DNA from 3 places in the Sphingobium sp. TomTYG72 genome. Region 1 is predicted to be linked to each of the others. Evidence: riboswitches for the same ligand, from Rfam matches in the RefSeq annotation. Region 1 holds a riboswitch; each other region holds the start of a gene.

Region 1 (7,538 bases):
TTCATATGCTGTTCGAAATGCCTGCGCATGGGTTCGCGTTGCCACACATGGGCCGGGTCCAGCCGCGCGCGCAGACGTCCTCCCGGCAGGCGATCGATCAGCGCCAGCCTTTCCAGCCGCTCAACATGTTGGGCGATATGCTCGGGCGGTATGCCAAAGCCTTCCTCGGCTTCCGACACCGGCCAACCCGTGACGATGATGAAGAAAATGGTGGATAATTCCGGGCTTGTTGTCAGTGCCTTTTCCTGCGCAAGCGTCAGCTTGTCGGATGACCGATCGCGCACGGCGGCCTCTTCGGCGATTTCGGTGAGCGTGGTGTCGGCGAGCGCACATAGCTGCGACAAGGTGCGCAGGCCCAGCCCGCGGCCATGCAGCCATCGTTTGACGGTAGCGGTGCCCACGCCAAGCTTTTGCGATACGTCAGCCTGGGTCAGGCCCGCTGCTCGCAGCCGCCGCCGGAGCGCCGTCAGCAGCAGTTCATGTTCCATTCCGAAAGGGTCGTTGGACGGATGAGAGGGGCTCATCAGATGATCCCTTCCCATGCAACGAGGATGATATGGGTCGGCCACGGCGCTAGATCATATCCCGCGATGTTTGATCGTGGATGGTTCCGCGATCGATATCCATCCCTCGACTCTTCGGCTGCACGGCTTTCGTGCAGCCGAAGCTTCTTGTCTTCTCCAGTCATGGCCTCTCCAGCTTATTCTTTTGGGCAAGGGTAAGTAAGTCAATGCCGCTGACAAGGTCCAACTGACCATCCTCGCCATTGGAGTATTTTCCTATCGCATTCGCGCATGCTTGTGCATAGTTTCGCTCTTGGAGCAGCATGGGGGGTGAATGGAATGAGCCAGTTTCTCGATTATCTTCAGGCGCGGGCGGATGAGGAAGACGTGTCGGGCTGGTTCCTAGTCAGTCAGGAGATGATTGACCAGTTCGCCGAAGCGACCAAGGATCATCAATACATCCATGTCGATCCGGAGCGCGCGAAGCAGACGCCCTTTGGCGGGACGATCGCCCATGGGTTCCTGACGCTTTCACTCTTGCCGTATCTGTGCGCCGATGCGCGAGGCGACATCGTTCCCAACGGCGCTACGGAGATCAATTATGGCAGCAACAAGCTGCGTTTCCTGGCGCCTGTCCGATCCGGCAAACGTGTGCGCGGAAGGTTCAAGCCGCTGGAGATCGTCGAAAAGCGGCCGGGCCAGATTCAGCTGACCACCGAAGCGACGGTAGAGATAGAAGGCGAGAGCAAGCCCGCCCTCATCTGCGAATGGATAACCCAATTCCAGCTTTGATCCGGCAATCGGCGGAGTAAGCGGATTAGGCTATCCATTTAGGCTGCGGTGTTGGTCGCGTGGAGGCCGAAGGCCATGCGCGCCGCGTTGATGGTGTATTCATACTCCTCGCCGCCAGGTACGAGGTCGTGCCAGTTCTTGTGCGTGATCGCCGCGAAACTGTCCTGCCATATCTTGCAGGCGATCAGTTGTATCTCTGTTTCCTTGGGGGCGCGCTGTGCTTCCAGGCAGTCACGCAATATCGCGTGAAAAACGGCGCCCCTTAATGGTGCGTGCTTCATTGGCATCCTCTCCAGGCTACTGATTCTTTGTTCAGATTGCCGAGGGGGGAAAATTGCATAGAGGCGAAAAGACGTCAACCATGTCTCAAAATTTCCAAGGGTATTTAACATATATTTACTATCGTTTTGACTGATGTTCTGTTCATTTTTACTTATGAACGCTACCGTTCATTACATAAGTGACTGATTGGGAAGGCCGCAGCTTCTTTTTAAGAGGCGGCCTTCCCTAGCATCAGAAGCTGAACTTGACGCCGCCCCTCACCGTTCGCGGTTCAACAACGCGGCTTAGCCTCCCTTCGACAGGCTCCGCATCGGCGGCGGGAAGGTAGGACTCGTAATAATAAGCGATGTCCTTGTCCCGGCTGCCTAGGATGTTGAGCAGTTCGGCATAGATTTGCACCCGCTTTCCCTTCCAGGCGGCGCGCGCGTTGATGACCGTGCTGCCGGAATCGCGCGCACTATTGTCCTCGATCAGCGGCGAGGGGCCAAGGTGACGGACGCGGATGCTGGCTTCCCATGGGTCAAGCACGATGGCTGCGCCAGCGGACGCGGCATTTTTGAAAGCGTTGGGGATATGGTCGCCATTGGTATAGCGGCTGTGGCTGGCGGTGTAGTTGCCGTCAAAGGCGAGCCAGGGGAGCGGGCGCCAGAAAGCGACAAACTCATAACCGTGGCGGCGGCTCGCTCCGCTGGGTTCGACCGCGTTTGAGTCGCCGACGAAGCGCAACTCGCTGCCGACATTCAGCCACCAATAGGTTGCAGTGAAGGTGAAGCTGGGCAGTTGCAGGCGGCCGCCCAATTCCTTGCCCGTGCCGCGCACGAGCATGGGAACAGGCGTATCAACATTGACCGCGCCGCGCGCATCGTTGGAATGGAAGCCCCGGCCCCAATTGGCATAAAGTTCGACGCGCGGCGTGATCGCCCAGGCGGCCGATGCCTTGGGAGAGACGAGCGTGTCCGATCCGCTGCCTTCGCCCAGCGCGGCGGCGACGGCGTCGCGGGCGCGGACGTCATAATGATAATAGTCGCCGCGAAGGCCGCCAGTGATGCGCAAGCCAGGCAGCGGTGTGACGGTCGCTTCGCCATAAAGGGCTGCTGAACCCTGCTTTACGCGATAGCGGCCGAGCGAGGAGAGGAAGGCGCGGTTCGCGGTGCGATTGACCCCGACATTGCCGATGGCGTCGTAACGGTTTTCCGTGCCGAGCTTCAGATGCAGTGCCGGGGCGATGTCCCAGCGCTTTTCACCGGTGAAGCCCACTATCCAGCGGCGATCGAACTGCTCGATTTGTGCGCTGGTGCCGTCGGGATCGGTGTAGGTGGGGTTGGAGAACATCGTCCAGTCGTAAAACTGCGCGTAAAGATTGGCGCGCCATGTCGGCTGGACGGTGGCGAGATTGCCGATGATGCGCGTCGTTTCACCGCGCGCGGAAGGATCAGGCGAACAGAAGACGTCGGGGCAGATCGGCGTGCCGATGATCCGTTCGGGAATCTGCTCGGTCGGGCGCCATGTCGCGCGATAGGCGTGGAGCGTGGCGTCGATCTTACCGGCCCCGGCGGGAAGCGTATATTTGGCGAAGCCCGCATAATGGCGCAGATGTTCGGCCTCCTGCCACGGGCCGTCATAGGCCTTGGCTTGGGCGACGAGGGTGAGATTGCCTGCGCCCGCCTTGACGGTGCCGCCTGAAGCCAGCCTGCGCCAGCCGAAGGAGCCGCCCTCCGCCGCGACCCATGGCCGGTCATAGCCGTCGATCGTGCTCATATAGGCCGCGCCTGCCAGCGCGAAGTCGCCGCCATCGGCACGGTAGGGGCCTTTGCGAAAATCCTCCCGCGCGATGATTTCGGGGATGAGGCCGTTCAAGTCGAGATAGCCCTGGCCATGGCCGTGGGTGCGGAAGTTCATCTGAACCCCGTCAATATAGGTGGTGAAGTCCGATCCATGGTCGAGATTGAAGCCGCGCAGGAAATATTGATTGGCCTTGCCGCTGCCCGAATGTTGGGCGGCGACCATGCCGGGCACCGCTTCGAGCAATTCAGCGACGCGCAGCAGCGGGCGGACGAGCAGGTCCGCGCCGCTGACGCTGCCCTCGCTGGCTGCATGGGCGGTGCCGATCTTGTCCTCGCCCCGGCCGAACACGATGATGGTGCTGGCGTCGTCGGCCGCGTCGTTCGCGTCGGCGGCGAAGGCGGGGAGGGGGAGGAACGTGGCAGTCAGCGCGCAGGCGGCGCGGTGGAGTTGGTTGGGTAATTTCACTTCATGCACTCCGGGCGTCTGGCGACATCCGGCAAGAGACCTGCCGCCAGACGGCGACCGGCGCGCGCGGGCAGCCGGACGCCCCCAAGGCGGCCGCCAACGTCACCGAAGCGGCCTCTTGCCGCTCGTTCGTCGCTCAGACGGAGTTACCGTGCCGCGGCCATCCCCTGGACCAAGGCAAGAGCGACCAGACGCCGGCAGGTCTCCTGGCTCGCGGGTCATCGCTTGATGCACGGCCTTCCCGGGCCTCGCAGGATTTAGCGTCCGGCCCAGTGACTTGCCCCATCCTACCTATGAGGAGGGGCGATGTGCATCGCGCTCGCCGCTTACAGTTGCAGGGACAGCCCTGGCTTTGGGAGGCGGGTGCCTCCTATACCATGTTCCCTTTTAAGCCTCTTTCGAGGCACCGGCGCGATCATTTCCCCAGGGGTTGCCCGGGTGACGGGCGCGATAGCGGAGCTGTGGGGGTTGGGCAAGGGTGGTTGGGTTAGGTAACTTGCTCCCTCTCCCCTTCAGGGGAGAGGGTTGGGGAGAGGGGATCGGCGGTCGTGCTTGCGTTCCCCTCTCCCGCCTTCGCTACGCTCGGCACCCTCTCCCCTGAAGGGGAGAGGGGATGGGGTCTGGCAATCAGTTCAGCGTCGCGCCACGCTCGCGCTGGAGGCGCAGCGCCATGGCCTGGTAGCGGACGGCGCGTTCGTTGTGGAGGGCGATGGTGGCCTGGTCGGCGCCGCGCAGGCGGGCTTCCCGGGCTTGCCGCGCTTCCTGGGCGGCGCAGGCGGAAAAATGTGACGCGTCATTGGGGCGCATGGCCCTTATCCTCTCTTAAGTTCTTATGGCACGAACGATAACATCGGCCTGTTTCCCGCTGCCATTACGCAGGTTAACTTCGAAAAGCTTCTGTTTTTTGACAGCAGCATGGGAAATGACTTCAGAAGCGAATTTCTGCGCTTTTCAGGGAGTTGCGTGCGCGTTCCATGGGGGCTTCTTTCTACGAGCTGCCCCTGTTCCACGATGCATCGCGGAAGGTTTCGCGCAGAAAGGCGATGAAGGCGTCTACGGCGGCGGGACGGCCTGCGGCGCGGGGATGGACGGCGTGGACGGCGAGGTCCTCGGGTCCTTCCCAGCTATCGAGGACGCGGACGAGGCTGCCTCCCGCGATCAGGTCGCCCACGTCCCAGAGCGAGCGTAACGCGATGCCGACGCCGGTCAGGGCGAGTTCGCGGACGATTTCGCTGCTGTTGGTGCGGACATGACTGTGCCCGTCGATCAGCTTGCGCGCGCGGCCATTCACCAGCCGCCATGGCAATTGTCCATCGGCCGCGAGCAGGCGGTGGCGGGGGAGGTCGGCGATCTTGTCCGGAATGCCATGCGCGGCAAGATAGGCGGGGCTGGCGCAGAGGATGCGGCGGTTGGTGGCGAGATGATGTCCCTCCAGATGGAGAGGAATGTCGCTGGTGATGCGGACTGCCACGTCGATGCGCTCGGCAAGCAGGTCTTCATAAGCGTCGGACAGGTTGAGTTCGAGGTCGACGTGCGGATGCAGATCCAGGAAGCGGCCGACATGAGGCGCCACATGCAGGCGGCCGAAGGAGGTGGGAGCCGAAATGCGCAGCGGACCGGATGCGGTGCGATGGCGGTTGGCGACGCGGTCTTCGGCCTGCTGAATGGCGTCGAGGATGGCGACAAGGTCGCGGTGCAGGCTGGCGCCTTCCTCCGTCAGGGCAAGGCGGCGCGTGGTGCGATGGATGAGGCGGACGCCGAGGCGCGCTTCCAGCCGGGAGATGCGTTTCGACATCATGGCGGGCGAGATGTTCAATATGCGGCCCGCCGCCGAAAGGCTGCCTGCCTCCACCGCGCGGGCGAAGAGAAGATAATCGGGATCCATCGATAATCTTTTCCTGTGAGGAACAGATGCTTTGAGTTCTTGTTGTCTAGTGCGAGGATGGAGAGGGGTCTATAGGCTTTCGTCGCAGTATTTTGGATGGAGAGTTGCCCATGGACGGCATGATCGAGAAATCGGGCCTGATGGTTGCCGCCGAGCTGGCGCGCTTTATCGATGGGGAAGTCCTGCCGGGGACGGGGATCGCCGCGGACGCATTTTGGCAGGGCGCGGCTGCGATTTTCGCGCGGTTCACGCCGGTCAATTCGGCTCTGCTGGACAAACGCGACGCGATTCAGGCGCAGATCGACAGCTGGCATGGCGAGCAAGCGGGGCGGCCCTTTGATGCGGAGGCTTATCGGGCTTTCCTGACCCAGATCGGCTATCTGGTGCCGGAGCCCGCGCCTTTTTCCATCGCTTCAGGCCGGGTGGATGAAGAGTTGGCAACGCTGGCCGGGCCGCAGTTGGTGGTGCCTATCCTCAATGCACGGTTCCTGTTGAACGCTGCCAATGCGCGTTGGGGCAGCCTTTATGATGCGTTGTACGGGACCGATGCCATTCCGGGCGCGGCGGCGGGCAAGGGCTATGATCCGGCGCGCGGCGCACAGGTGATTGCGTGGGCCAAGGCGTTCCTGGACCGGGCGGTTCCTCTGGCGGAAGGAAGCTGGGCGGATTGGGCGGGTGGCACGCCGGTCTTGCGCGACCCTGCGCAACTTGCCGGGCGGGCAGGCGACAACATCCTGCTTCGCAACAATGGGCTGCATATTGAGCTGGTGATCGACGCAAGTCATCCGATCGGGCGGGATGACCCGGCGCATCTGGCGGACGTTGTGCTGGAATCGGCGCTGTCCACCATTTGCGATCTGGAGGATTCCGTTGCGGCAGTGGATGCGGCGGACAAGGTCGCGGCCTATGCCAACTGGCTGGGGCTGATGAAGGGCGATCTGGAGGACAGCTTCGAGAAGAATGGCGCGATGATGACGCGGCGGTTGAATGGGGACCGCGCCTATGTCGCGCCTGATGGAGGTGCGTTGACCTTGCCGGGACGGTCTTTGCTGTTCGTGCGCAATGTCGGGCATTTGATGACGACGCCTGCGGTGCGGCTGTCCAATGGGAACGAGGCGCCCGAAGGGATATTGGATGGGATCGTTACCAGCCTGATTGCCCTGCACGACATTCGGCGGAACGGGCGTTTCGTCAATAGCCGGGCGGGCAGCATCTATATTGTGAAGCCCAAGATGCACGGGCCTGAAGAGGTCGCCTTTACCAACGAACTGTTCGATGCGATCGAGGATTTGCTGGGGCTGGAGCGGCATCAGCTGAAGGTTGGCGTGATGGACGAGGAGCGGCGGACTTCCGCCAACCTTGCTGCCTGCATCTATGTGGTGCGGGACCGGATCGTGTTCATCAACACGGGCTTTTTGGATCGCACGGGGGATGAGATCCACACGTCGATGCGCGCGGGGCCGATGATCCGCAAGGGCGAGATGAAGGGCGCGGCGTGGATCAAGGCTTATGAGGATCGCAATGTGCAGATCGGGCTCGCTTGCGGCCTGTCGGGCAAGGCGCAGATCGGCAAGGGCATGTGGGCGGCTCCCGACCGGATGGCGGACATGCTGGAGCAGAAGATCGGTCATCCGATGACGGGGGCGAATACGGCCTGGGTGCCTTCGCCGACTGCGGCGACCTTGCACGCGACGCATTATCATGAGGTCGATGTCTTTGCGCGGCAGGCGGAGCGGAAGGCTGAGCCGGTTGCTGGGCTGGAGGCGTTGTTGACGTTACCGCTGGCGGCGGGGGTAAACTGGTCGGCGCAGGATGTTCGCGATGAG
Region 2 (7,538 bases), on a different replicon from region 1:
CGAGCCGCCGAAGTCGAGGATACGCAGGCCGACGCCCTTTGCCTCCAATCTGCCGACGATGCTCAGAAGGTCGGTAGTGGAACGTGCGAGCCGGTCGAGGCGCGTAACCACGAACACGTCGCCCTCGCGGACGAAATCTAATGCCGCACCCAGTTGCTCCCGCGCCGCGACCGAAGACACCATCTCACGGAAAATTCGTGTGCAACGCGTTGCAAGGAGTTGAGCCTCCTGCGCCTCTAGTCCCGCCACTTGCTCCGATGTGCTGCTGCGACAATAGCCTACCAGCAATGCTTCCTCCTATCTTGAACTGGAAAAAGCCTACCTGCTGGCGCAGCGCACACCAGCTCGAAGTGTATTATTGGATCAATACGGATAAAAGCGTTCATCCGCCCCGGCTTGGTTTGCCAGCAAAGTGGCCCCGTGAGGATGGCGCTTGCAGAGTGATAGCCTGCCCGTTATTGGGATCGCCGCTCGGCGCGCCTTACGGCGTTCCGAGCATGATCGCGCCGGTGCCTCGAAAGAGGCTTAAAAGGGAACGCGGTGAGGATGGCCCCGGCCGTCCAAATCCGGGGCTGTCCCTGCAACTGTAAGCGGCGAGCGCAATGCACATCGCTTCTTCTCAAGCGAGAGGGAGCAGCCACTGGACCGGACGCTAAATCCTGCGAGGTCTGGGAAGGCCGTGCATCAAGCTATGACCCGCGAGCCAGGAGACCTGCCAGCGTCTGGTCGCTCTTGCCCGGTCCAGGGGATGGCCAAGGCACGGTATCTTTCCGTTTGAGCGACGAACGGGCGGTGGAGGCCGCATCGGTTCGCGTGGCGGTCGCTTCATGGCGTCCGGCTGCTGACGCGTGCCGACCGTCGTTGGCGGCACGTCTCCACCCGAATGTCGCGTGACGCCGGGAAGACATGCAATGGAATGGAAGAATGTAGGATACTGGCTGGCCACAGGGCTGGCCGCCACCACGACGCAGCAGGCCAGCGCGGAAACCGCCGCTGATAGTTCAGCCGAAATCATCGTATCGGGCGTTCGGCCGGGCGCATTACTCCAAGAAACCGAGACCGGATCGCGCTTGAGGCTGACCGCTCTCGAAACGCCAGCCAGCGTCGCACAGATTGATGGTGACGCGATCCGCGCTCGCGGCGATCTGGATATAATGTCGGCGGTCACCCGTGCGCCGGGCGTCACCACCTCCGCCAATCCGGGCAATGGCGGCACGGCCCTGTCGCTGCGCGGCTTCTCCGGCCAAGGTTCGGTGCTGCAACTGGTTGATGGCGTCCGGCTGTTCCCGGTCGCGGGCACGATCACCTTCCCCACCGACCCGTGGAATGTCGAGCGCATCGAGTTGCTGAACGGCCCCGCTTCCGTCCTTTACGGACAGGGCGCACTGGGCGGCGCGGTGAACATCATCACCAAGTCCCCCAATGCCGAACGCACGGAATTTGACGCGGAAGCAGGCTACGGATCGCAGGATAGCTGGCGCGCGGCAGCAGGTGTCGGTGGGCCGCTTGGGGATATGCTTTCCTACCGGCTCGACGTCAGCTACCGGGCATCAGACGGCTATGTCGACCGTGGCAATTCCAAGAGCCTTGCCCTCTCCGGCGCGCTGCGTTTCCGGCCCAGCGACAGCTTCACGCTCACCCTGCGCAACGACTATGGCAATCAGCGGCCGATGGAATATTTCGGCACGCCGCTGATCGACGGCGAACTGGTGAACGGCAATCGGCGGCGCAACTATAATGTCGCTAACGCCAGTCTGCACTACCGCGACAACCGCACCACGCTCACCGCCGACTGGACGGTGGCCGAAGGCATCACCCTCTCCAACGCCGCCTATCGCCTCACCAGCAAGCGGCTGTTCAAAAATCTGGAGAGCTATTTCTACAATAGCGGCACTGGCCAGATCGACCGGATGGACAATCTGGGTATCTTCCACGACCAGACCCAATATGGCGATCAGGCGACCGTCCGCATCAGCAAGCCGATTGCGGGCCTGAAAAACGATCTGGTCGTCGGTTTCGACGCCAATCTCATCAAGCTCACCTATTCCAACGATTTTGGATCGGACAGCCAAGAGGATGCGGTTGATCCGTTCGACTTCGATCCCGGCCTGTTCTACGACACGCAGGGAATTGCGCCTCGCTACCGCAGCCGCACCAATGAATATAGCTTCTTTGCCGAAGACCGCTTGGCGTTGACCGATCAGCTTTCGGTAGTAGCAGGCATCCGGCACGAGCGCGACAAGGTGCAACGCTGGAACATCGTCTATAACCCGGACGGCAGCACCAGCGAGGTCAATGCCTTCCCCAATGGCGCGACCAACCGGAAGTTCCGCAATACCACATGGCGGATCGGCGGCGTCTATCAGCCGACCTCCAATATCTCGCTCTATGGGCAATATTCGACCGGCGTCGATCCGCTCGGCACGCTGACCACCTTCACCACCAATGCGACCCAGTTCGCCTTCACCAACGCGACGGGCGATCAGGTCGAGGGTGGCATCAAAGCCGTGTTTTTTGACGGCAAGGGCAGCGCGACATTAGCCGCCTATCGCATCGTCAAGAAGAAGCTGGTCGCGCAGCGCACGCCTTCCAGCCCGATAGAGCAGATCGGCCAGCGATCCGCCAAGGGTATCGAGGCATCACTGACGCTCCAACTGACCGACCGCTTCGGCATTGATGCCAACGGCACGGTGCTGGATGCGGATTTCGACGACTTCATCAGTGGCGGCACCAGCTACACCGGCAATACACCGCCCAACGTGCCCGAAGTGGCGGCGAACCTGTCGCTCTACTGGACGCCCATCGACGCGCTCCGCGCCAATGCCAGTTTGCGCTATGTCGGCCGGACCTTCTCCGACAACGCCAACAGCTACCGGGTGCCGGGCTATGCCGTGGTGGATGCGGGGTTGACCTATGCGTTGACCCCCAACCTCGCCGCGAACCTGCGGGTCTATAATCTCTTCGACAAACATTATGCGACCACCACCTATAATGACGAGCAGTGGATATTGGGCCGTCCCCGTTCCATCGACGTTTCGGTGACTGCTCATTTCTGATGGACGTGCCCGGTGGCGTCATCGCAGTAAGCGATGGCTGTATGTCACCCATCGCTGGCTGGGCATAGTGACATGCCTGTTGCTGGCGATGTGGTTCCTATCGGGCATCGTCATGATGTATGTGCCTTTCCCGTCACTGACCCAGCAGGAGCGGCTGGCGGGATTGGCACCCATCGACTGGAAGCAGGTCCATGGGGCTGTTCAGGCCGACGCCTTGATGCAGCAAGGAATAGGCGGCCCCGTATGGATAGGCGATGGGGCGACTTCGGCCGTGACCGGGCGCGCCATCGCTCCTGTCACGGCTCGCCGGGCAGGCGATATCGCCGCCGCGTTCGGCAAAGCGCCTGTCTCCGCCGTCGATCTGATCGAGCGGGACCAGTGGACGGTTAGTGGCGGGTTCAACCGCTACCGACCCTTGTGGAAGGTGACGGTCGACCGGCCGGATGGGGTGGTCCTCTACGTCGCATCCACCACCGGAACGGTGGTGCTCGACACGAACCGGGCAGAGCGTTTCTGGAACTGGCTCGGATCGGTTCCCCATTGGATTTACCCGACCGTGCTGCGTCAGGATCAGCCGCTTTGGCGGCAGGTGATCCTCTGGACATCCGGCGTGGGCATCATCGGGGCGGTCAGCGGCATGTGGATCGGCATCCTGCGTATGCGGCTGCGCCGCCGCTACAAAGGCGGGCGGATTTCACCCTATCGCGGCTGGCAAAAGTGGCATCATGTTACGGGGCTGTTTGGTGGCACGTTGCTGATTGCTTGGATCGTCAGCGGCTGGCTCTCCGTCGATCCCAACCGTTGGTTCGCCAGCAAAGGTCTGAGCGATGCCGGTCGCGCCGCTTATGCCGGAGCAGGGACGCCGCCCACGCTCGACTGGCAACTCGTCGGCAGCGCACCACAGGCTGCGGGCGCGCGCCAGATGCGGATGATCTGGACCGATGGCACGCCGTTGCTGCTCATCTCCCGGCCAAGCGGACAGGACGCGGTCCTTGATGCCCGGACCTTGAAGCCGGTGACGTTTGAACCTCGCCGCCTGATCCGTGCCGCCCATCGGCTGGTTCCCGGCGCTCGGATCGAAGCGGTGGACTGGCTCACCAAATCCGATGCCTACTGGTATGAAGCCAAGGCGAACGTGGAATTGCCGGTGTTGCGCCTCCGCTTCGCCGACGCGAATAGCAGTTGGGTCTATATCAGCCCCCGCACAGGCGAGGTGCTGCGAAACTTGGACGCTCGCCGCCGCCTCTACCGCTGGCTGTTCGATGGGCTGCATCGCTGGGATTTTGAGGTGCTTATCCAACAACGGCCGCTTTGGGACGTCTGGATGTGGCTATGGCTGACGCTCGGCTCCGTTATTTCGCTGAGCGGCGTTGTCATCGGCTTCCGCCGCTTGAGGGGAGCAGGGCCGAAACGCGCGGCTCAAGCTCCCGACCAATGGCATCCTTCATTTCTGTCTGGGCCACCGACCCGGAAGGTGTGATCCTTGCCGCCCTTCAAGCAGGAGCCGTATCAATGATCTCTGGATGATGTGAGACAATGCCTCACTGGAGCGATTTAGGGCCATGTGGGACAGCCAGAGAGGATTGGCTGCATGTCTCATGGGGGCAAGGTCTATTGAACTCCCTATGCCCTTACTGCCGATCAAGACGTTTGAAGCGGACCTCTTGAACGAACACAGAACATCAGGCATTTGAAGCGATAAACGATGCCAGCGGTGGGCTTGGAGTAAGAATGGCTAAGAACTCACGGATTGAATGGACCAATCACACGTTCAACCCGTGGTGGGGCTGCATTAAGGTTTCTCCGGCCTGTAAGCATTGCTACGCCGAGGCATGGTCCAAGCGGGTGGGCCAAAATGTGTGGGGACCGAAATCAGAACGACGGTTCTTCGGAGACAAACACTGGTCCGAACCATTGAAATGGAATTTGGAAGCAGAACGCTCTGGCGAGCGCAGACGAGTTTTCTGCGCGTCGATGGCGGATGTGTTCGAGGATAGGGCGGGTCTCGACGAATGGCGGGTCAAGCTTTGGTCTTTGATCGAGAGAACGCCCCATCTGGATTGGCTGCTTCTCACGAAGCGACCTGAACGAATTGCGGCCACCGTTCCTTGGGGCTTGCATTGGCCGGGTAACGTATGGATTGGGACGACCGTCGAAGATCAGGAATGGGCTGATGAACGACTTCCATATCTCGCCGAACTGCCTGCGGCAGTCCGCTTCATTTCAGCAGAACCGCTACTCGGCCCACTGAATTTGCGCCCTTGGTTAGGAACGAGCTTGGACTGGGTTATAGCTGGTGGTGAAAGCGGCCCGAAGGCACGCCCCTCAAGCCCTGCGTGGTTCAGAGATGTGATGAACCAGTGCATGGAAGCTGATGTAGCCTTCCATTTCAAGCAGTGGGGGGACTGGGCACCTGGACAAGGGATCAATCTAGCCAAGGCGCGTGCCGATCACGCAGCGGATGGCACTTTGATGTTGCGATTGGGAAAAAAGGTAGCTGGGCGGATATTGGACGGCGAAGTTTGGGACGGTCTTCCTAACGCACGGAGGGCGTGATCATTAATCCCCTTCTTTTTTCCGAAATGGAATTGCCGGTCACGCGAGCAGGTGCACCGGAGCGAAATTTCCAGTCGCTTCGGCACCCTCTGTGGACACAAAGCAAAGCCCATCTTATCCGCGACTATCTAAAACTGTTCACCATGGTCACTCGCCATGGAACCTACATCGACGGGTTCGCTGCCCCACAAGAGAGTGACCACCCGGAAATGTGGTCTGCAAAGTTAGTCCTTGAGAATGACCCGAAATGGATGCGGGATTTCTGGCTATGCGATCTAAACCCATCGGGAACAAGTCGGCTCGAAGCACTCGCAATTGAGCATCGCTCGAAAAGTAGGCGGATTTCTGTTCTGACCGGAGATTTTAATTTGACGGTTGATGAGGTGCTTGCATCTCCTCGTATTAAAGAGACGACAGCAACTTTTGCATTGCTCGACCAGCGTACATTTGAATGTTCTTGGGAGACCGTTCAAAAATTGGCTCGGCGGAAGACTGGACGCAAGATCGAGCTATTCTATTTCTTTGCCACCGGCTGGGTAGATCGTTCAATCGCGGCTGTAGCTCGCGAAGAAACCGCCGCTAAGGTAGAACGTTGGTGGGGCCGTGCTGATTGGCGTTCGCTTCAAGGAATGGAGAGCGTGCTACGCGCAAAGATGGTCGCCGCCCGGTTCAAAGACGAACTGGGATATGCTTATGCCCATCCTTACGCGATCCACAGTGCACGACGCGGCGGCAGAACAATGTATCACATGATCCACGCTACCGATCATCCTGATGCTTCGCCACTGATGATCCGGGCGTACAGGAAAATTTCTGGGCGTCCAGAAATTGAAAGTTCATCCCAGCAGGGGTCCCTTGAGGAACTGTGGGGCGCGCTCGAAGAAGAATGACGCAATACGTTGGATGAATTGGATCGGTAACGCTCACGCGGCCTCGGTCCAACTCAGATGATGAACGGACAACTCCGCAGCCGTAATGGTGTCGTCAGTTCCCCGACACCTCAGATGCGGGGCAACCGGCTCCCATAGCGGCAAAAACGGCCGGTAGAAATTTCTGAACAATATGTCGAAAAAGCAAGCAGGCGACAGCGGCGCACGCACAGGAACTCGGCAATCAGGCGAGCCAAATGTCAGATGCGAAATCGGATGGGGATCAGCGGCATTGGCAGGTGGATTGGGAACGAAGTCGAAGCGGTATGTGCCTCGACTACGAAATGCATCGTTTACCGGGTCCGTAGCCATATCCCGGAGCCAGTCTGCAAGCGTGATCTCGTCGGGCCGTGCGTCGAGTAGGTTTTGATCTACGGGACAAGGTATATATGAGTAGCGATGCGAACTGAGCATATCCCCTATAAACCGGCATTGCACGATTACCACCGCGCCATCGTGAAACACCGCAGAATATGCCCCCTCGTCGAGGATGCCGATGAACTCTCGAAGCGCCACACCTCCCGGAGAAATCATTGTAGGCACGGTCGCAGGTCCAAAGATTTGACGTTCTTCTGGTCCTTCTAAGAGATGGGTTTGAAATGCGAGAAATGCCCCTGCTCCGTAGCCATCAACTACGAAATCATTCATCTTCCCGCAAATAGCTCTTGGCCTCATGTGCCCTGACCGTAAACTTCCGTCAATTCTGTGCGCAAATCGAGAGGAAGTTGCTCCCAAGGGACGGACTTAGCACGACGCAATGCCTCGCGCAGGTCGTCAAAATCATCTCCTATCGGCAGAGCATCGTCAAAGTTGCTATCCGACGAAACCGCCAACTGCTCTGCTACCTTACGGGTCGGGTAATGAAATGATAGCTGGAAGCCTTCGGCTCGTATTGCATCTACCTCACTGATTATTTGAGCCATGCTATCACCGCTACCCGTTATATATGTCCACGCACGCGATCTCGTCATAGCTGTGAACAGGATGTTGCGGCGCT
Region 3 (7,538 bases), 470 kb from region 1:
GCCCTTCTCCTTCACCCGCATCACCCCCGACGGCGAGGCATCGCCGGTGACGCGCGAGTTGGCGGAGGAAGCGCCTGTCGCGATCGAGTTCAACGGCGTTGGCTATGCCGTGTTGATGGCGACGCCGACCGATGTTGCGGAACTGGTGCAGGGGTTTGCGTTGGCCGAGCGGCTGGTCATCCCATCCGACGCGCCGCTTGACGTCGATGTCCATGCTACGGAGCAGGGCTTGGTCGCACGGGCTACGCTGCCGGAAGACCGGGTCGAGGGGCTGCTAGGCCGGGTCCGTCATCGCGTCTCCGATTCCTCCTGTGGTCTGTGCGGCGTTGAAAATCTGGAACAGGCGCTGCGTCCCTTGCCTGCCGTGACTGCCCGATCGGACGCGAGCCGGGAAGCGATCTTCGGTGCCCTGCACGATCTTGCCGCGCATCAGCCGCTTAATCGGCAAACTGGCGCGGTCCATGTGGCGGCGTTGGCCGGGACGGATGGTGCCATCCGCCTCGCCTATGAAGATGTGGGCCGCCACAATGCCTTCGACAAGCTGATCGGGGCCATGCGGCGGGGGCAATTGTCGTGGGATGGCGGCTTCGCGCTGTTGTCCTCCCGCTGTTCCTTTGAGCTGGTGGAAAAGGCGGCGCTCGCCAATTGCCCCCTGCTCGTCACCATCTCCGCTCCCACGCGTTTGGCAGCCGAGCGCGGGGCCAGCGCCGGATTGCCGATCGTCGTGCTTGCCCGGCCCGATGCCGTGCTGGCGGCGGGTGACCTGCCCGACTGACGTAAACCGCTTCATCTACCGCTTGCGGGCTTGGCCCCGTCTCTTTATCAGCAGCCCCGCGACAGGTTCCCCTCGGGGATCAAAAGGGAAGTCGGGTGTAATGCCCGCGCTGCCCCTGCAACTGTAAGCGGTGAGTGGACCGGCCACGCAGCCATTGGGGGAGCTTTTCCCCCGAGAAGGCGGCCGGTGCGCAGCGACCCGTGAGCCAGGAGACCTGCCTGCCGCAGTCGTTCTTCGACCGGACAGGGTGTGCCGGACGAACGGGGTTCCCCTCGCGGACGACAGCCACCGCCTTGCTCGCCTTCGGGCGGGGCAGGGCCGTTTGCGGTTCGATTTTGCGGGGAGGACCATGATGACGGTCTTTCATGTTCACATGGTTATGGAAGTGCGCCGCTGATGCTGTGCGCGGTCGAAAACGGGGCGTCGGTGGTGGTCTGCTCGACCTGCCGCCTGTCCGCTGATCAGCGGGAAGATGGGGCAGGACAACGCGGCGGCGCGTTGCTGGTCGCGGCCATGCGCGACCTTCAGGCGGCCGAGCCTGCTTATGATGCGGTTGCCGTGCAGGACATGCCCTGCCTCTTCGCCTGCCAGCGCCATTGCACCGTCCATGTGCGAGGTCCCGGCAAGGTCGGCTATGTGCTGGGCGATTTCACCCCGGACGCAGATGCCGCCCGCGCGATCCTCGATTACGCCCTGCGCCACGCTGTGAGCGAGGAAGGCGTCGTTCGCTACGCCGAATGGCCGCAGGGGGTGAAGGGCCATTTCATCGTTCGCACCCCGCCTGAAGGCTTCGTCTGCACATGATCCGCTTTCAGGATCGCGCTGGATTTCAGAACGCGCTGGCCACGCTTCCAGAACCGGACGAAGCGGCGATCGAAGCGGCAGCGACGCGGCAGGCCTCCTTGACAAAACCCGCCGGATCGCTCGGCCGCCTGGAGGAGATTGCCCTCTTCATGGCTGGCTGGCAAGGTTACGAACGCCCGCGCGCCGACCGCATCCGCGCCGCCATCTTCGCGGGCAATCATGGCGTCGCCGCGCGTGGTGTCAGCGCCTTCCCGCCTTCCGTCACCGCGCAGATGGTCGCGAACTTCCAGGCAGGTGGCGCCGCGATCAACGCGCTTGCGGGCGCCTGCGGAGCCGAGCTGGTCATCGTCCCGCTCGCTCTCGACCGGCCGACCGCTGACATATGCGAAGCCCCCGCGATGACGGAAGCGGAATGCCTCGAAGCCCTGAACGCAGGCGCCGCCGCCGTCGTGCAAGATTGCGACCTGTTCTTCGCAGGTGAAATGGGCATCGCCAATACCACGCCCGCCGCCGCACTGTGCCTTCAATCCTTCGGCGGCGAGGCCCAGGATTGGACGGGGTGGGGCACCGGCATCGATGCAGCAGCCCTCACCCGCAAGACCCAAGCCGTCCAGATCGCGCATGCCCTGCATGCCCCCCATTGCGCCGACGCTTTCGAAACGCTCCGTCGCCTTGGCGGGCGAGAGATCGCGGCGATGGCAGGCGCCATCCTAGCCGCGCGCATGATGCGCGTGCCGGTGCTGCTCGACGGCTTTATCTGCGGCGCGGCCATCGCCCCTCTGGCCCGCGACAATCCCGCCATAACGGCCCACTGCCTCGCCGCCCACTGCTCCGCCGAAGCAGGCCATGCCAGGTTGCTCGAAAAGCTCGGCCTGAACCCCCTGCTTCACCTCGATATGCGCCTCGGCGAAGGCAGCGGCGCAGCGGTTGCGGCGCAACTCATCCGCTCGGCCCTCGCCGCGCACGACCAGATGGCAACCTTCGCCGAAGCCGCCGTGGCTAACGCGCTATGAGCCCGCTCACGCTCCACCTGATGCGCCACGCCGCGCCCCAGACGCCCGGCCTCCTGCTCGGCCATATGGACATGCCGCCGGACCCCGTCGCCATGCAGCTATGCGTCGAACGATCCCGCGCGCTTGCGTTCGACCGCCTGATCAGCTCCGACCTGACACGCGCCCGTACCCCCGCCAACTTGATCGCCGCCGCCCGGCAGGTGCCGCACGACATCGACGCGCGCTGGCGTGAACTGCACTTCGGCGCGTGGGAGGGCACCGATCCCGCAACTCTCCCCGCCGAGGAAATTGGTCGCTTCTGGTCATCCCCGGACGATCATCCTCCGCCGGGAGGGGAAAGCTGGTCCAGCCTTTGCCTCCGCATAAAGGCGGCGCTTGGCGAAATTGACCGGCCCTCGCTGGTCCTGACCCATGCCGGCGCGATCCGTGGCGCGCTGACGGCGCTGTGTGGCTTCACTTACCAGCAGGCCTGGGCAATCGACCTTCCCTATGGCGCCTTACTCAGTCTGCGCCTCTGGCCCGGAGACAGTCCGAGCGCGCAGATCACCGGGCTTGTAACATGACACGCCTCGTCCTCGCGCTGCAACTCATGACCCGCCTGCCGCTCCCGCAAATGCGCGCTGAGGAGAAGGATTTCGCCGCTGCGATCCGCTGGTTTCCTGCGACGGGGATCATCGTCGGTCTCGCCGTCGCCGCCGTCATGACGATTGGCCTCCTCGTTGATCCCTGGATGGCCGCCTTGCTCGGCCTGATCGCCTGGGTCGCCATTACCGGAGCGCTCCATCTCGATGGCCTTGGCGACATAGCCGACGGGGTAGGAGCAGCCCATGGCGACGGGGCAAAGCTGTCCGCAGTCCTCGCCGATCCGCATATCGGCAGCTTCGGCGTCGTCACCATCGTCCTGCAACTGCTGGCGAAGCTCGTCCTGATGCGCCTCTGCGCGGAGCATGTCGCGCCGATTGCCATCATCGCCGTGCCTTTCGTCGCCCGGATCGGCCCGCTGGCATGGACCCTCTGGCTCCCGCCGCTTCATGAGGGCCTCGCCAGCCGCTTCCGCGAAAGCATCAGCCCGGTGCATCTGCTCGGCTGGACGATGCTGGCTGTAGCTCTCTGCCTGATCATTCCCGCCCTCCTGTCCGCCGCTATCCTCGTTCCCCTCTGGGCATGGTGGCTGCGCAGCCGGATCGGCGGCATTTCTGGCGATGGTCATGGTGCCGGGATCGAACTTATCGAAAGCGGCCTGCTAGCTGCACTGGTGCTGGCACGATGAGGGACATTTTCTACTGGCATGGCGGCCGTCTGTCGGCGGCGCGTCAGCATTATGAGACGCGCCTTCCCTGGATCGATCTCTCCACCGGCATAAACCCGCTCGCCTGGCCCGGCACCGACGCGATTACTCCAGACTGGCAACCCCTCCCCGATCCCGCAGCGCTTGCCGATCTTGAACAGGCGGCCGCCACACATTTCGGCTTGTCCCCCGATCACATCTGCGCACTGCCGGGCAGCGAAACCGGCCTGCGCCTGCTAGGTCATTTGATTGAGACGCCCGCCTGCCATATCCTACCGTCCTACCGCACCCATGCGCAGGCTTTCCCAAACTCGCGCCCGTTGCAGCGACCCGAAGACGCGCCACCGGGCACCGCACTCCTGCTCGCAAATCCCAACAATCCCGATGGCCGCCTCTATGCGCAGGCGCAAATGCAGCAGCTTCTGGCCCAACAGGAAAGGGAAGGCGGCTGGCTGATCGTCGATGAAGCCTTCGCCGACTGCCTGCCCGGTGCCAGCGTGGCGGCCGAAGTTGGGGATCACCGCCGCCTGCTCATCTTCCGTTCCTTTGGCAAATTCTTCGGCCTTGCGGGTGTGCGATTGGGCTTCCTCCTCGGCCCATCCCCCATCATTGGCGCCTGTCGCAGGTTGCTGGGAGACTGGCCGCTTTCCGCCGCTGCCATCGAGTTCGGCCGCGCAGCCTATCGCGACCAGCGCTGGATTGACGAGACGATCGCGAACCTGACGACCCGCGCCGCCAGCCTCGACGCGCTACTTATCCGCCACGGCTTCATCCCGCGCGGCGATTGCCCGCTATTCCGCCTGATCGACACGCCGAACGCTGCCGCCCTGTTCGACCGCCTTGCGCGTCATGCCATCCTCACCCGCCCGTTCGAGGACCGACCGAACTGGCTCCGCTTCGGTCTGCCCGCCGATGATGCCGCCCTGGCCCGACTGGACGAAGCGCTTGGTTGAGCTGGCCGCGCTGATTCTTGACGCGGCGCTAGGTTGGCCCGCCCGGTTGCACGCCCGTATCGGCCACCCGGTCGGAGCCTTCGCCCGGATCATCACCGCTTGCGAGCGCCGTTTGAACCGGCCCCATCGCCGCCGCCTCGGCGGTATCGTCACCCTCCTCATCCTCCTGGCGAGCGCCATCGCAGCAGGCTGGGCCGCAGAATTCATCATCCGCCACGTCCTCGGCTCCTGGGCTTGGGTCGGTCTCGCGCTCGCCGCATGGCCAGCACTTGCGCAGCGCAGTCTGTACGACCATGTCCTTCCCGTCGTTCAGGCTCTAGAAGCAGGCAATCTCTTCGCCGCCCGCCGCGCCGTCAGTCAGATCGTAGGACGCGATACCGCCACCCTCGATGAGGCGGGCGTCGCCCGCGCCGCTATAGAAAGCCTCGCCGAAAGCTTCTGCGACGGGGTCATCGCGCCGCTCTTCTGGCTGCTCATCGGCGGCCTGCCCGGCATCTGGGTCTATAAGGCGGTCAACACCGCCGACAGCCTCATCGGTCATCGGGAGGAGCCGTTTGCGGCCTTTGGCTGGGCTGCTGCTCGCTTCGATGACTTGCTGAACCTGATCCCCGCGCGCTTGTCCGGCTTCCTGATCTGCCTCGCGGGCTTGGGCGGCTGGCGCATCCTCTGGCGCGACCATGGCCGTCACGCATCGCCTAATGCAGGCTGGCCGGAGGCGGCGATGGCAGGCGCACTCGAAATCCGCCTTGCCGGGCCGGTCGCCTATGAAGGCCAATATCATGCCAAGCCATGGATCGGCGGGGAAGGGGGCGAAGCCACACCCGCTGTCGCCCGCGCCGCGCTGGCGCTCTATGTTCGCGCCTGCGCGCTGCTCTGGCTCGCGACGGCGCTGATCGCAGGGGTCAGCCCATGACCGCTTTCCAAAAGCTGCTCGTGCTGGGAGGCGCCCGTTCGGGCAAGAGCCGCCATGCCGAAGCGCAATGCGAAGCCCTGCCCGGCGTCATGACCTACATCGCCACGGCTGAGGCGTACGACGATGAAATGCACGAACGGATTGCCACGCATCGCGCCCGCCGCAACGCGCGCTGGCGAACGATCGAAGCGCCAATCGAACTGCCCGTCGCGATCCGGAATGCCCATGCGCGCACGCCATCTGGCCCCATCCTAGTCGATTGCCTTACCCTTTGGCTGTCCAACCTGCTGCTGGCTGGAGAGGATATCGCCCGATGGAGCGAAGAACTGATCGCCGCCATCATTGGCTGCACCGTTCCCATGGTGCTGGTCGCCAATGAAGTCGGTCTCTCCATCGTCCCGGAAAATGCACTTGCCCGCCGCTTCAGAGACGAAGCGGGCCTGCTCAATCAGCATGTGGCGACCGCTTGCGACAGTGTGGTATTTGTGGCTGCTGGCCTGCCCCTGACACTCAAGCAAGGCGGATGAAGAAGGGCGCGGCTGCAAGCGATTTTGAAAATCGCTGATGCCCGTAGCCCTACTTGTCGTAGAGGTTGAATAAATTCGTTGCGCGAATCGACTATGTGATAAATGGCTCTGACCGGCTTGCCTGTGATCTACTCGATCAATATGGCACGCTCAATAATGCGTGGAGGGATTTTATGGGAGCCAGCGATCATGGCAGGGGCAATATGCTCCGAACCCGTGCGAAATTGGAAGACTGCCAGGGTTTCTTGATCGGGTCGCAGCTTCTGGACAGGGGGATAAGTCAGTGAACGCTTTCAATGCAGATTATCTGTTCGTCTTCATATTGGCGGCTTTTCTTGGTTTTCAGCTGATCAAGAAGGTGTCGCCGCTTTTGCACTCGCCTTTGATGTCGCTGACCAATGCGATTGCGGCGGTGGTGATTGTGGGGGCGATCACGATTACAGGTGAGGCGGGGGCGACGCCGCTGGCCAAGACGCTGGGCTTCATCGCGGTGTTCTGCGCGACGGTGAACCTGGTCAGCGGTTTCATGATCACCGATCGCATGCTCAAGATGTTCAAGCCGCGGGGGAAGTAAGAGATGGACGCCTTCGTACCCTTCGCGGCGATCGTCGCGTCCGCTTTGTTCATCCTGTCGCTGATGTGGATGAGCCATCCTTCGACCGCTCGTCGCGGCGTGCGCGCGGGCGAGATCGGCATGGTCATCGCGATCATCGGCGCGCTCGTTAGCCATGAGGTGGTGGATTATAACCTCATCATCATCGCGATGATCGCGGGCGCGGCGGCGGGCATTCCGATGGCGCTGCTGATGCCGATGACGGCGATCCCGCAGCGAACCGCCATCTCCCACGCCTTTGGTGCGCTGGCCGTCGGCCTGATCGGCGCGGCGGAATATTACAAGCATGCCCATGCCGAATATGCGGGCGGCTTCATCATGTGGGCGCTGATGTTCGAAATGCTGCTGGGTTTCCTGACCTGCACGGCCTCGATCATCGCCTTTGCCAAACTGCAGGAACTGATGGGCAGCCGTCCTGTGTCCTTCCCCGGCCAGCGCATCGTCAATGGCGCGGTGGCGCTGGCGACGGTGGCGATCGGCGTGACGCTGGCGCTTGACCCGACGCAGACCTGGCTGTTCCCGGCCTTCGCCGCGCTGGCGCTGCTGTTCGGCATATTGCTGGTGATCCCGATCGGCGGCGCGGACATGCCGACGGTCATCGCGCTCTTGAACAGCTATGCCGGTCTTGCGGCATCCGCCATGGGCTTTGCGC

Evidence for each region. A riboswitch is a leader RNA that binds a small molecule or an ion and turns the genes downstream of it on or off. The one in region 1 is predicted to bind cobalamin.
Region 2: it holds a riboswitch for cobalamin, as region 1 does, so the genes downstream of both, ACZ5U1_RS06205 (TonB-dependent receptor) here and ACZ5U1_RS15780 (TonB-dependent receptor) in region 1, are expected to answer to the same signal.
Region 3: it holds a riboswitch for cobalamin, as region 1 does, so the genes downstream of both, ACZ5U1_RS13545 (DUF1636 domain-containing protein) here and ACZ5U1_RS15780 (TonB-dependent receptor) in region 1, are expected to answer to the same signal.

What each region holds. Positions count from the first base shown of each region.
Region 1 covers NZ_AP027337.1:505,977-513,514, forward strand. Annotated here, with positions in the region: gene ACZ5U1_RS15765 (helix-turn-helix domain-containing protein) at 1-524, opposite strand, end outside; gene ACZ5U1_RS15770 (MaoC family dehydratase) at 843-1,295, shown strand; gene ACZ5U1_RS15775 (hypothetical protein) at 1,334-1,576, opposite strand; gene ACZ5U1_RS15780 (TonB-dependent receptor) at 1,809-3,827, opposite strand; cobalamin riboswitch at 4,007-4,253, opposite strand; gene ACZ5U1_RS15785 (hypothetical protein) at 4,455-4,634, opposite strand; gene ACZ5U1_RS15790 (LysR family transcriptional regulator) at 4,816-5,712, opposite strand; gene ACZ5U1_RS15795 (malate synthase G) at 5,823-7,538, shown strand, end outside.
Region 2 covers NZ_AP027336.1:1,221,366-1,228,903, forward strand. Annotated here, with positions in the region: gene ACZ5U1_RS06200 (recombinase family protein) at 1-249, opposite strand, end outside; cobalamin riboswitch at 491-734, shown strand; gene ACZ5U1_RS06205 (TonB-dependent receptor) at 912-3,056, shown strand; gene ACZ5U1_RS06210 (PepSY domain-containing protein) at 3,124-4,536, shown strand; gene ACZ5U1_RS06215 (DUF5131 family protein) at 4,788-5,612, shown strand; gene tcmP (three-Cys-motif partner protein TcmP) at 5,609-6,502, shown strand; gene ACZ5U1_RS06225 (DUF2290 domain-containing protein) at 6,536-7,189, opposite strand; gene ACZ5U1_RS06230 (DEAD/DEAH box helicase) at 7,213-7,538, opposite strand, start outside.
Region 3 covers NZ_AP027337.1:24,777-32,314, reverse strand. Annotated here, with positions in the region: gene ACZ5U1_RS13550 (formate dehydrogenase accessory sulfurtransferase FdhD) at 1-775, shown strand, start outside; cobalamin riboswitch at 822-1,011, shown strand; gene ACZ5U1_RS13545 (DUF1636 domain-containing protein) at 1,172-1,579, shown strand; gene cobT (nicotinate-nucleotide--dimethylbenzimidazole phosphoribosyltransferase) at 1,576-2,592, shown strand; gene ACZ5U1_RS13535 (histidine phosphatase family protein) at 2,589-3,155, shown strand; gene ACZ5U1_RS13530 (adenosylcobinamide-GDP ribazoletransferase) at 3,152-3,862, shown strand; gene ACZ5U1_RS13525 (threonine-phosphate decarboxylase) at 3,859-4,833, shown strand; gene cbiB (adenosylcobinamide-phosphate synthase CbiB) at 4,793-5,746, shown strand; gene cobU (bifunctional adenosylcobinamide kinase/adenosylcobinamide-phosphate guanylyltransferase) at 5,743-6,273, shown strand; gene ACZ5U1_RS13510 (NAD(P) transhydrogenase subunit alpha part 2) at 6,557-6,847, shown strand; gene ACZ5U1_RS13505 (NAD(P)(+) transhydrogenase (Re/Si-specific) subunit beta) at 6,851-7,538, shown strand, end outside.